Regions from separate parts of the Brevibacillus sp. DP1.3A genome, predicted to be linked through region 1. Evidence: riboswitches for the same ligand, from Rfam matches in the RefSeq annotation. Region 1 holds a riboswitch; each other region holds the start of a gene.
The links. Region 1 has a riboswitch for lysine ahead of HP399_RS25370 (amino acid permease). Riboswitches for the same ligand answer to the same signal wherever they lie in the genome.
Positions count from the first base shown of each region.

Region 2: another riboswitch for lysine. It lies ahead of HP399_RS22475 (aspartate kinase); the one in region 1 lies ahead of HP399_RS25370 (amino acid permease).
Region 3: another riboswitch for lysine. It lies ahead of dapD (2,3,4,5-tetrahydropyridine-2,6-dicarboxylate N-acetyltransferase); the one in region 1 lies ahead of HP399_RS25370 (amino acid permease).

Region 1 is NZ_CP085876.1:5,531,706-5,535,840, reverse strand. Features, by position in the region: gene HP399_RS25375 (hypothetical protein) at 1-458, opposite strand, end outside; gene HP399_RS25370 (amino acid permease) at 677-2,125, opposite strand; lysine riboswitch at 2,239-2,424, opposite strand; gene HP399_RS25365 (DinB family protein) at 2,509-3,003, opposite strand; gene HP399_RS25360 (CGNR zinc finger domain-containing protein) at 3,172-3,729, shown strand; gene HP399_RS25355 (alpha/beta fold hydrolase) at 3,835-4,135, shown strand, end outside.
Region 2 is NZ_CP085876.1:4,911,687-4,915,821, forward strand. Features, by position in the region: gene HP399_RS22465 (succinate dehydrogenase cytochrome b558 subunit) at 1-29, opposite strand, end outside; gene HP399_RS22470 (YslB family protein) at 459-911, shown strand; gene HP399_RS22475 (aspartate kinase) at 965-2,206, opposite strand; lysine riboswitch at 2,437-2,624, opposite strand; gene uvrC (excinuclease ABC subunit UvrC) at 2,728-4,135, opposite strand, start outside.
Region 3 is NZ_CP085876.1:2,465,298-2,469,432, forward strand. Features, by position in the region: gene HP399_RS11315 (GNAT family N-acetyltransferase) at 1-390, opposite strand, end outside; gene HP399_RS11320 (flavodoxin) at 459-899, opposite strand; lysine riboswitch at 1,040-1,229, shown strand; gene dapD (2,3,4,5-tetrahydropyridine-2,6-dicarboxylate N-acetyltransferase) at 1,321-2,031, shown strand; gene HP399_RS11330 (aspartate aminotransferase family protein) at 2,046-3,260, shown strand; gene HP399_RS11335 (N-acetyldiaminopimelate deacetylase) at 3,264-4,135, shown strand, end outside.

The DNA.
Region 1 (4,135 bases):
CCAGTTGCAGGGTCAACCTTTCGTGTTTTGGCGACTCCAGCAAGCAGCTGGAGGGTATCCAAAAATTCAGCAGCATTTTTTTCATCACCCATGTATTGGTCTGCCAAATATTTACCTTGGGTTAAACCGACTTCTACCAAAGCAGTTCTTTCTTCATCCGTGTAGGTGGATTGGGAGTTGAAAAAATTTTGCTCCAGGATGTGGTCAAAGGCTTTGCGAGCCTCGGGTGGTTTATCTGCGAAAATTTTATCCAAACGCTCATTAATCTCTGTGCTAAAGAAAAATTGGACGCTGTGATGTTCGATGGCATCAGCAGGTAGCTCGCGTGCCTTGTGTGAACGAAGGTCTACAGTATCGGGCTTGGGCAATCCCAGACTAGTTCCTGTCACCATTTTGGGTGCAGGTTGGTTAGTTGGAAGCTGGGGGGGTAGGTAGCGGGTATTCGATTGGATTTGCATGTTCTACTCTCCTCACATGGATTCATGTTCAGTCGTGATGGCAGGAGATCTGGTTACCTTTTATCAGATGACTGGTATGAGTTGTGAGAACGGAAGGAAACGGATCTCAATTGCTTCTTGCCTATACTATCGGCTGTTTTTGGTCCATTTTTAATATGCTGGCAAAGATGAAAAAGGACTCCCGTTCAGATAACGGAAGTCCGTATTTTTTTCTTCGATTACTTCGTGTATTCATCCATGCTGAAGTCTACTTGTTCAAGCGGGACGAGCTTGGTCTTTTTGGTGATTTTATAAGCGAGCCAAATGATTAAGAAGAGTGGCAGGCCAATGTAAGAGACCAGGACGCCATACCAGTCAATCATTCCACCCACGAATGCGGAGTAGTTTTGCCCCAAAATAACGATACAGCAAATGATGAAGGCAAAAATCGGTCCAAACGGGAACCATTTTGCCCGATAAGGCAATTCGCTTAAGTCACGACCCTGAGCGATAAACGCTTTGCGGAAACGATAGTGACTAATGGCAATTCCCAGCCAAGCGATGAAGCCTGACATACCGGAAGCATTCAAAAGCCATACATACACTTCGCCTTCCCCAAACAGAGAGGACAGAAAAGCAAGGGCGCCAATGAGCGCAGTCAAGATCAAGGCATTGATCGGTACGCCGTTACTTGTTACTTTCGCGAACCATTTTGGTGCGTTTCCTTCTTTCGCCAAGTTCCATAGCATGCGTGTAGAGGCGTACATACCAGAGTTACCAGCAGACAATACAGACGTGAGAATAACGGCATTCATGACAGATGCTGCAAAAGCAAATCCGGCATTTTCAAATACAATCGTAAACGGACTGATCGCAATATCCGTAAGGTCGCCACTGATCAGATTTGGATTATCGTATGGAACCAACAACCCGATGATCAAAATAGCGAGGATGTAGAAAAGCAAGATGCGCCAAAAAATTTGACGGATGGCCTTCGGAATGTTGCGGGCAGGGTCTTCGCTCTCCCCAGCTGCGACACCAACGAGCTCTGTCCCTTGGAAAGAGAATCCGGCAATCATAAAGACACCGAGCAGGGCCATGAAGCCGCCATTGAATGGCGCGTCGCCTTTGGTGAAGTTTTGGAAGCCGACTGCTTGACCGCCCATAATGCCAAAAATCATCAACACACCCACAATAATAAAGATGATGACCGTTATTACTTTAATCAAGGCGAACCAATATTCTGATTCTCCATAGGCTTTCACAGACAGGAGATTCAAGGCAAACAGCAATCCGAGGAACAAAGCGCTCCACAATATCGCTGGGGTATCCGGGAACCAATATTTCATAATAAGTGCCGAAGCTGACAGCTCGACGGCAATGGTAATCGCCCAGTTGTACCAGTAGTTCCAGCCGAGAGCAAAGCCGAGAGATGGATCGACGAACCGTGTGGCATACGTCGAAAACGAACCGGAAACAGGCATGAAGGCCGCCATTTCCCCCAAGCTGGTCATTAAAAAGTAAACCATGATACTAATGGCGAGATAGGCGACTAAAGCTCCACCAGGTCCAGCGGAATGGATCGAGCCTCCACTCGCGAGAAACAATCCCGTCCCAATCGAGCCGCCGATGGCGATCATCGTCAGGTGTCGGGCTTTTAAACCACGTTGCAATTGATTTTGTGACATAAGCTGCTTGCACGACCTTTCTTGATTTTTGAGAAGGAAGGTCGGAAATTAAAAAACCGCCATAGCCAAAAAAATGGCATAGGGCGGTATCATCCAATCCCCACCAAGCCTTCACTGAAGATAGCTCACCACGTTTGCTTGGCATGCAAACGTGACAGTTCTGCCTCTTTCGAGTACAGCCCCAACCCAATCGCACAGAGACGCGATATGAGCTTCGGCGGATTTTCCTTACCTGGAGTCATTGATTTTCTCTGAATCTCGTACAGGATGATATAAAAGCCGCGACCTCTATCCCCACCGTGAAAGATGAGGATAACATGTATGAAATTATGTGATTTAACAACTATAAAGGATTGTTCGGGATTAATCAATGTGAAATTTTGTTATTCAAATGAACGTCTGGCAGGCCAGGAGCCTTGCAGCTTGCGAATTTGGACGATTTGTCCCGTATGAAACGCATCATGCAAGACAAGACTCATTACGGCCTGGTAAATGGGTTTATAGGTAGCCATCTGGTTTAACTCTTCATCCGTCAGCAAGGAAAGCTTTTCATGAATGTGGTGATGGACGCTTTCCATTCGCAAGAGGGTAGCTTGCCAAGCGTCTTCGTCATCTGGACCACCGGATGGGGTGAAGGTATCATCGTTCGTCACAGCGGAGCCAGGAAATTCGGTGCCCAAAAGACGATGCAACAGGCGTTCTTTGTAATAAAGCAGGTGGCTGACGTTTTCCCAGATTGTGTTGGCTGCTTCTCCCACAGGGCGCCAGCATGCCTCCGCTACTGATACTCCGGCAAGCGCTTCTTTTAAGGGTGGATACCAGTCTTCCTTGTCATAGGCACATTCCCAACCGTGCAAAAGCAATTCCTTCCGATTCATACGCTTCCTCCTCGTCTGTGAAACAGATTGATGAAACGCTATAATAGCTGTAAGAAATGATTGTGTAACCAGTTAATTCAATTACGATAGTTACAAATAAAGACTACCATATCCTGTATGGTCATACAAGAGAGAAAAATGAAGGGTTTCGTCAGGAGAGTTGATGACATGGACTGGCTTTGTATCGATTTTTTAAATAGTGATTGGCGGGATTGGCGCGGTTCTGGTCGTGGGGAAAATCGTCTGGAGAAAGAGGAATGGCTGTCATCCTTTTTGCAGACATACAAGCTAACCGCACCGCTGCCGATGAATGAGGCGTGTGCCGCGTCTCTTTTGCAATTGCGGGAGCGTTTGAGACGTATGCTAGAGGCCGTAATCCGTGGAGACCGATTCCAAGAGGAGGACCTTGTGGAATTGAACAAAGTGTTGGCTCTCGCTCCTTTTCATACGCAGGTGTTGTATGTAGATGAGGAGGGCGGCTACAGGCAAAAGCAATCCAGCCAAGCAGAGGGATGGTCACTCGTCATGGCACAAATTGCAGCTTCTTTCGCGGAGTTGCTTGCCCCACAGCATCTGGAGCGAATCAAAATATGTGACAACGAGGATTGCCGCTGGGTGTTTTATGATGAAAGCCGCAACCGGGTGCGCCGCTGGTGTGATGACAAAATGTGCGGAAACCTGATGAAGGTGCGCCGTTTTCGTGAGCGGCAGAAGGAAAAAGGTTAATGGAGCCTTAACCAAAGACCGTCGGGATTTTGTCTCTGACGGTTTTTTCTATGTTTGAGACATAATAAGTAGCATATACATGGGAACGGAAACGAGGTGGGTAGGATGAGTCAAGCGCGCAAAAAATGGTTTCAGGCACTCGTATTGGTGACACTTGGGGCGATTTGTCTGGCTATATGGTATTTGCAGCCATATCAGCCCGATCAGGCAGCGTTAACGGCCATGCAAGGCGGTGAGGGGATTACGGTCATGGATACGAATGACTGGATTATTTTCCAAGGCGGGGAGTCACGCGAACCGGGACTCATCTTATATCCGGGAGCACTTGTCAAACCGGAGAGCTATGCACCGATTGCCCGTGCTTTGGCAGGCTCCGGCTACCATGTTTTTCTCGCACGAATGCCGC
Region 2 (4,135 bases), 620 kb from region 1:
TGACTGAGAAAGCTATGGCCTTTCGCCATACAATGGTCCCCCTTTCAATGTATGTAACTCTCAATTCTGTGAAAAACGTCAAGCATCACCGCAAGCGGTCCAAAACGGTTTTCGTCCGTTTTGATAGACCTTTCCCCAATATCCTAACCCATTGCCTCACCCATTAGACATAGCAAAACCGCCACGATCATTTTATGAAGAGCATCTTGACGCTGTTCACAAAAAGACTGCGTTTGCTAGATCATATGAATTTGTCGGAATGTGTCAAAATTCGAGAAAAAGTTGGGCAAAACTTTGACCAAATCCAATTGTACTCTTGTCGACACAGAGCGTCAAGACAATCAATGTACTAAATACATTGATAGAATAACTTTGTTTAGTCTAGCTATTTTTTCTATTAAGATGTCATAAATGTGAGCCCCTCCTCATAATCTAGTACAGACAGGAGGGAGGCACATATGAAAGAGAAGGATCAGCTTGCAGCACTGTTGCCGCCGGAGACCATTCCCTATGCGGAAAGAATGAACATGCCCTATCTTGGCTATCATCTTCTACGCGAAACGCTGACCAGCACCCTGCTAGGTGACAGTGAAAACCATATTCTCTATTGGATAGGAAAAAATATGGGCCGCCAAATCCCCATCCAATCTGCAACTGGCCCGATTATGCCTTTTATTCGGCTCGGATTAGGCCAACTAGACATCGTGGAGGAGACCGGGCAAACTATCGTCTATTCGCTCACTCATTCTATTTTTAGCTATCAGTCTATAGAGAGACTAGGATGCAGTCTTTCTTTTGAGGCTGGGATCATAGCTGGGATGATTGAGCAGTGGAAAGCAAGAGAGGCATTCAGCAAAATCGAAATGGAAAGCCCTTCAGACATACGTATATCTGTACAAGTAGCGTCATGAAGAAAATGCCCCCTCTACCTGTAACAAAGGGAGAGGGAGCATCCATCCATGTTTTATACTCCGTGCACGACCGCGGTTTCCTCGACATCCAGACCATATGCCGAATGAAGACTGCGAACAGCCAGCTCCGTCAAAGCTGCTGGAATAACGCAAGAAACCTTGATATCAGACGTAGATACCATTTTAATAGATATTTCTTTTTCTGCCAGGACGCGGAACATCTCGGCAGCTACCCCTGGATTGTTGATCATGCCTGAGCCAACAATCGATACCTTGGTCAAGCCTTCCTCGAAATCGACTTTTTCAAAGCCAAGCTCGGTTTTGTTTCTGTCCAGCGTATCCAGTGCTTTTTTCAGATCATCCGCTGCAACGGTAAAAGAAATGTTCGTAACAGACGCATCATAGGAGCTTTGGATAATGATATCGACGTTCACCTGATTGTCCGCCAACGTATTAAACAGACGGGAGAGCGTCCCGACCTTGGCAGGCATGCCGACCACCGTAATTTTGGCTACATCTTCATCGTGTGCAACTCCACTTACTACTCTTCCTGTTTCCATGTTGGCAACCTCCTCAACGTACGTACCATCTTCGGCAGTAAAGCTGGAGCGGACGACCAGCCTTACCTTGTATTTTTTCGCAGCCTCTACTGACCTTGGATGAAGAACCCCTGCACCGAGGTTCGCCAGCTCCAGCATCTCATCATACGAGATCGTATCCAGCTTGCTCGCAGCTGGAACCATTCGCGGATCAGCTGTGTACACCCCGGACACGTCCGTAAAGATTTCGCATTTCTCAGCGTTCAAGCTCGCTGCGAGTGTAACCGCAGATGTATCCGATCCACCGCGGCCGAGCGTCGTAATTTCACCTTCGTCACTGATCCCTTGGAATCCTGCCACAATCACCACACGACCACGACCGAGCTCGGATTGAATCCGCTCTGGATCAATCTGCTTGATCCGTGCTCTTCCGTGAATCGCCTCTGTGGTAATTCCAGCCTGCCAACCCGTCAGAGAAATGGCGTCGTAGCCTTTTGTATGCAAGGCCATCGACAAAAGCGCGATCGATACCTGCTCCCCCGTGGTCAGCAGCATATCCATTTCACGCTCGGATGGGTATGCGCTAATCTGCTTGGCCATGTCTACCAATACGTCAGTAGATTTCCCCATTGCAGAAACAACGACTACCACATCATGCCCTTCCTCTTTGTAGCTGATAATTCGATCCGCAACTCGTAAAATTCGCTCAATGGTACCTACAGAGGTGCCTCCGTATTTCTGCACGATCAACCCCATGCGGCTTCTCTCCCTTTTCTCATATCCAATGTTGGTATTTATCTCGTATCGTATGGTTTTTCACTATTCTCTCTATAAGGAAAAGTCTTGCATTTTTATTTTACAAAAAAGGCACCGACAAGGAATAAGACCTGCCGCTGCCTATTGTTTCGACATACCGGTTCCTCCCTCCCAATACACGCGGACAACGAAGATTGACAGTAAACACCATCAAAACTCACATTGACACACCGTGAGATAGCTCTCCATCTGACAATTGGTCATTGTGCAGATGACAGTCCTGCATTTGTTCAACGCAGACCCAGCATGGAGAAAAGCGGGTTTCCCTCCACACTTCGGCGAATTCCCCTTTTCCGTCCCCTTCACAGATACCCGATCTCAGGGTGGTACTCTTGGTTTTCGCGCCTCTACCTCACTCCATAATGGAAGTGAGGCTAACTATTCTGTTTGAATCGGATTATATCATGAGTCTAAAAATGGATCAATTCCTTTTTAAGAGGATGTTCCAAAAGTTACATTTGCTATGTGTCCAGCTTGCGCAGATGAGTGATGATTTCTTTTGCCAGCTTGTCGCCGATCCCTAATTGACGGAAGTCTTCAACCGTCGCCTCGCGCATTTTTTTCAGCGAGCCAAAATGAGAGAACAACAGCTTGCGTCGCTTCTCACCGATACCCGGGATCTCATCTAATTGCGAAGAGAGCATCGTTTTCGTCCGGGATTGTCTGTGGAACGTAATAACAAAACGGTGGACTTCATCTTGGATGCGCTGCAACAAATAAAACTCATAGCTATCACGCCTAAGATTTACAGGCTCTGGCGGATCTCCGTACATGAGCTGAGCAGTGCGGTGCTTCTCATCCTTCGCGAGTCCACAGACGGGAATATAGAGACCCAGCTCGTTTTCCAGCACGTCCATAGCCGCACTGATTTGACCTTTTCCACCATCGATCACAATCAGGTCGGGCATCGGCTGGTTTTCTTTCAGCAGGCGAGAGTATCGACGGAGAACGACTTCGCGCATGGAGCCGTAATCATCTGGTCCCTCGACGGTTTTGATCTTGAATTTGCGGTACTCCTTTTTGTCAGGGCGGCCGTCTGTAAACACAATCATCGCAGACACAGGCTCTGTTCCCTGAATGTTGGAGTTGTCAAACGCTTCAATTCGATGAGGAACCGGAATCCCTAAAATGTGACCGAGATTGTGTACCGCTTGGACCGTACGAGCATCGTCCTTGGACATCAGCGCGAACTTCTCCTGCAAAGCAATACGGGCGTTCTCGGAAGCCATGTTCACGAGCTCATGCTTTTTGCCTCTTTTGGGAGCGTGGACTTTGATGCCCAGCCACTCACTCAAAAGCTCCGGTTCACTCTCTTGCGGGAGCAAAATTTCTTTTGGCAGCGCATTTTGCTTGTCGTAGTAGAACTGGCTCACATAAGACATGAAGTCTTCGGTTTCGCTACCGTAGTATGGAAAGGAAGTCGTCTGACGCTCGATCATCTTCCCTTTTCGCATATAGAACACCTGAATGCACATCCAGCCTTTTTCCACAGCAAACCCAATAATGTCGCGGTCTACCGTATCAGCGAACGTGATCTTCTGCTTCTCCATCACCGCTTCGATGCTCTTGATCTGATCGCGATATTCCTTGGCGCGTTCGAACTCCATGTTTTCTGCGGCTTGCAGCATTTTTTCCGTGAGAGTTTGCTTCATTGCATCATGGCCACCATCGAGGAACCGGCTGATTTCATCCACCAAACGCTGATTTTCCTCTGCCGATACCTCGTACACACAGGGCGCTAGACATTGTCCCAAATGGTAGTAAAGACAAACCTGCTTGGGCATATTGCGGCATTTGCGCAACGGATAGAGGCGATCCAGCAGCTTCTTCACCTCGGAGGCATCTCCGGCATTCGGATACGGACCGAAA
Region 3 (4,135 bases), 3.1 Mb from region 1:
CCTGTGCAGCCCAGCATCCATTAAAGCAAAGTGAAGGGCGAGATTTACTGCTGCTGTCGTATAGCCTTTGCCATTGCACTCCTGATCCATAAAGTAGCCAATCGTAGCATTTTGCCACGCGCCGCGTGCGACATTCGACAACGCTACACGTCCAATCATCTTTCCGGATTCTCGTGTGAATACGCCGAAAGCATAGGCTGTGCCACGTTCAAAATCATTCTGTGCTTGCGAAATCTGTTCTTGCTGTCCTGGAAGGGTCAGAAATGAAGCGGGGCGGATCGGTTCAAATGGTTGGAGAAAGTCATGATTACGCAGCCGAAGCTCTAGGAGCTCGGCTGCGTCTTGTTGTTGGAGAGGCCGTAAGAGAATCTCGTCTGTATGTAGTGACATGAGATCAATCCTCCTTAAAAAGTTGGATTGATAGTATATCATGTGCCAGAGTATTTGGGAAACATCAATTAGCCGAGCAATTCAGCAAACGATACCCCAAATGCTTTGCAAGTTTCCACTTCTTTTGCAGTAGGAGAAAGCTCGATTTTCAAACCTTCCAAAGGAGTTTCCGCACCACGCTCGCTCGCCTTTTTCAGCAAAATATCAACAGCTGCACCGACATGCTCGTAAGCGGAGTCGCAAGAGCCAAAAGCAACTACCTTTTTCCCGCTGAGGTCAATATCGTCCATTTCCTCATAAAAATCCAGGCATTCGTCTGGCAATTCGCCATCACCCCATGTGTAGGCACCAAGCAAGATTCCGTCGTAAGCTTCGAGTTCTTTTGCGTTCGCATCCATCACTTCTTTTATCTCCAGCTCAGCACCAGTTGAACGAATACCTTCTGCAATTGCTTCAGCAATTTCCTGTGTATTCCCTGTCATGCTCGCGTATACCATCAAAATGCTCATAAAACGTAAAACCTCCAATTAGATAATGAGTATCATTCTCACAAATAAAATTAATGAAAATGAGAATCGTTGTCAATAACTTTTTTCTTATTGCCACGTTTCATTGATTTTGGTAGAGTTAAATAAAATTATAATAATATACTCTAAATAGAGGTGCGCCGAAGAAGAGTAAGTCTTTTCGCAATCTGCCAGGGGGCAGGAGAAGGAAGAAAGGCTAAAGCGCCGAAGCTTATGCTATGCCCCTACGTAGCACAGGCTGGGGTGTCTCATGAAAAATGAACATCCTGTCACAAGGGACCTCAAGTCTTTTTGTGGAGCGCTATTTATGATTTGCTTATGTAGTATCAAAAGCAATGAGATAGCGAATGCACTCATTGCTTTTTTTGATTTACCATGCTGTTATTTTGAGGAGGATGTAACTATGAACATGATGGATGCTAACGAAATTATCGCGTTTATTCAAAAAAGCGAAAAGAAAACACCAGTGAAGGTATATGTGAAAGGGAACCTGGAGGGAATCGACTTCGGTGCGAGCTCCAAAGCTTTCATTACTGGTCCTACTGGTGTTGTTTTTGGTGAGTGGAAAGAGATTGAGCCAGTGCTCGCGGCTAACGCAGACAAAATTGAAGATTATGTGGTAGAAAGCGACCGTCGCAACTCCGCTATTCCATTGCTGGATACAAAAGGGATTCAAGCGCGTATTGAGCCAGGCGCAATTATCCGTGACCAAGTGACAATCGGTAATAATGCGGTCATCATGATGGGTGCTTCCATTAACATCGGTGCAGTCATCGGTGAAGGTACGATGATCGACATGAATGTTGTAGTAGGTGGACGTGGAACCATCGGGAAAAACTGCCACATCGGCGCGGGATCGGTTATCGCGGGCGTTATCGAGCCGCCATCTGCACAGCCAGTTGTTGTCGAGGACGATGTTGTCATCGGAGCAAATGCTGTCATTCTGGAAGGTGTACGCGTAGGAAAAGGTGCTGTCGTTGCAGCGGGTGCTGTCGTGATTGAAGATGTACCTCCATACGTAGTAGTTGCGGGAACGCCTGCACGTGTGATCAAGCAAATCGATGAAAAAACTCGTTCCAAGACAGAGATCAAGCAGGAGCTACGTCAGCTGTAAGGGAGAGAGTGCACATGGACTGGCGTTCGCTCGATGAACAATATATCGTCTCCTCTTACAAAAGACTTCCGATTGCCATAGAAAAAGGCGAAGGAAATTACTTGTACGATACGAACGGGAAGAGCTATCTCGACTTGTTTACCGGCCTTGCTGTAAACGTTCTGGGGCATTCTCATCCGCGCATTGTACAGGCTTTGCGTGAGCAGGGAGAGCGCTTCTTGCATATATCCAATGTATTTTTAAACACACCGGCTATTCGTTTGGCCGAGCGTTTGGTTGCGAACAGCATTAGTGGGAAAGTGTTTTTCACCAACTCTGGTGCAGAGGCTACAGAGACTGCGATCAAGCTGATTCACAAATGGACGAAGAACGAGGGAGCAGGTCGTGAAGGCATTGTTGTCTTACGCAACAGCTTTCACGGGCGAACACTCGGAGCAGTGCGTTTGACGAGGCAGGCTCACGTCTATCAAGACTTTCCTCAGCCGGCTTTTCCTGTTTATGAACTGGATGTGGAGGACACGGAAGGATTGCGAGCGATTTGCCAGGAAGCAAGGCCCGCTGCGGTCCTCATGGAGCCAGTCTTGGGTTCCGGTGGTGTCGTGCCGTTAACGGAAGCATTCTTGCGAGAGGTAGCTGCGATCTGTGAACAAGAAGGCATGCTCTTTGTCATGGACGAGATCCAGACAGGAATGGGCAGAACAGGAAAGCTGTTTGCTTATGAGCATGCAGGCGTAATGCCAGACCTTATCCTTTTTGCCAAAGGCATAGGGGGAGGGCTTCCGCTCGGCGGTGTCATCGCTGGTCCAAAGCTGATGAACCAGTTCAAACCAGGGGATCACGGAACGACGTTCGCACCATCACCACTGTCTGCTGCTCTCGGGAATGTCGTGTTGGATGAATTGCTTGATCCAGCCTTCATCGCTCACGTAGAAGAAGTCATCGCATACCTGTGGTCGGGCTTGGAAGCGTTGCGAACACGTCTTCCAGATCAGCTGCAATCCCTTCGCGGAAAAGGCTTGATGGTTGGAATTCCGCTCTCTTCCACTCCGGAAGAGGTAAGCCACTTGCAGCAAGCGTTGCTTGACGAAGGAATTCTCGTTGACGTGACGCAGAAAACGATTGTTCGTCTGCTTCCGCCACTGACGTTGACAAAAGCCGATGTGGACCGTTTCCTTGCCGTGTTTGAGGAGCAATTAAAAGTAAGATCAGGTACGAAAAAGGAGGCGTAGGGCATGACGACTTCCTTGTTTACACAAATTCGCCGAGACCTGCACCAAATACCGGAGCCAGGCTTCGCTGAAGTGAAGACGCAACAATACTTGCTCGATTATTTGAAAAAGCTTCCACAAGAGCGAATCGAGATCAAAACGTGGCGGACAGGCATTTTGGTCAAGCTGGCAGGAACAAAGCCTAAACGATTAATTGCCTGGCGGACGGATATGGATGGCCTGCCGATCGTAGAGGAAACGTCCTATCCGTTTCGCTCGATTCATGAAGGATACATGCATGCATGCGGGCATGACATGCATATGGCGATCGCTCTTGGCCTCCTGACGCATTTTACCGAGCATCCGATAGCAGATGATTTGCTGTTCCTCTTTCAGCCGGCAGAAGAAGGTCCTGGCGGTGCTGAGCCGATGATGGAAAGTGAAGAGTTTGCAGGGTGGCGACCAGACTACATTTTTGCCTTGCATATCGCGCCAGAATATCCAGTTGGCCATATTGCGACGAAGCCAGGAATTTTGTTTGCCAACACTTCTGAGTTGTACATTGATTTGGTTGGCAAAGGGGGGCATGCAGCCTTCCCGCACCAGGCGAATGACATGGTGGTTGCAGGAAGCCATCTTGTGACACAGCTTCAATCGATTATTTCGCGCAATATGGATCCATTGGATTCAGCTGTCGTAACGATTGGCAAGCTGGAGAGCGGGACGAAGCAGAACATCATCGCAGAGAAGTCCAGGCTAGAAGGGACCATCCGAACCTTTTCAATGGAATCGATGGCACTCGTCAAGAGCCGCATTGAATCTCTCGTAAAGGGAGTGGAAATAGGCTTTGATTGCCGGGCAGCGATTGACTACGGAGTTGGCTACTGCCAGGTTTA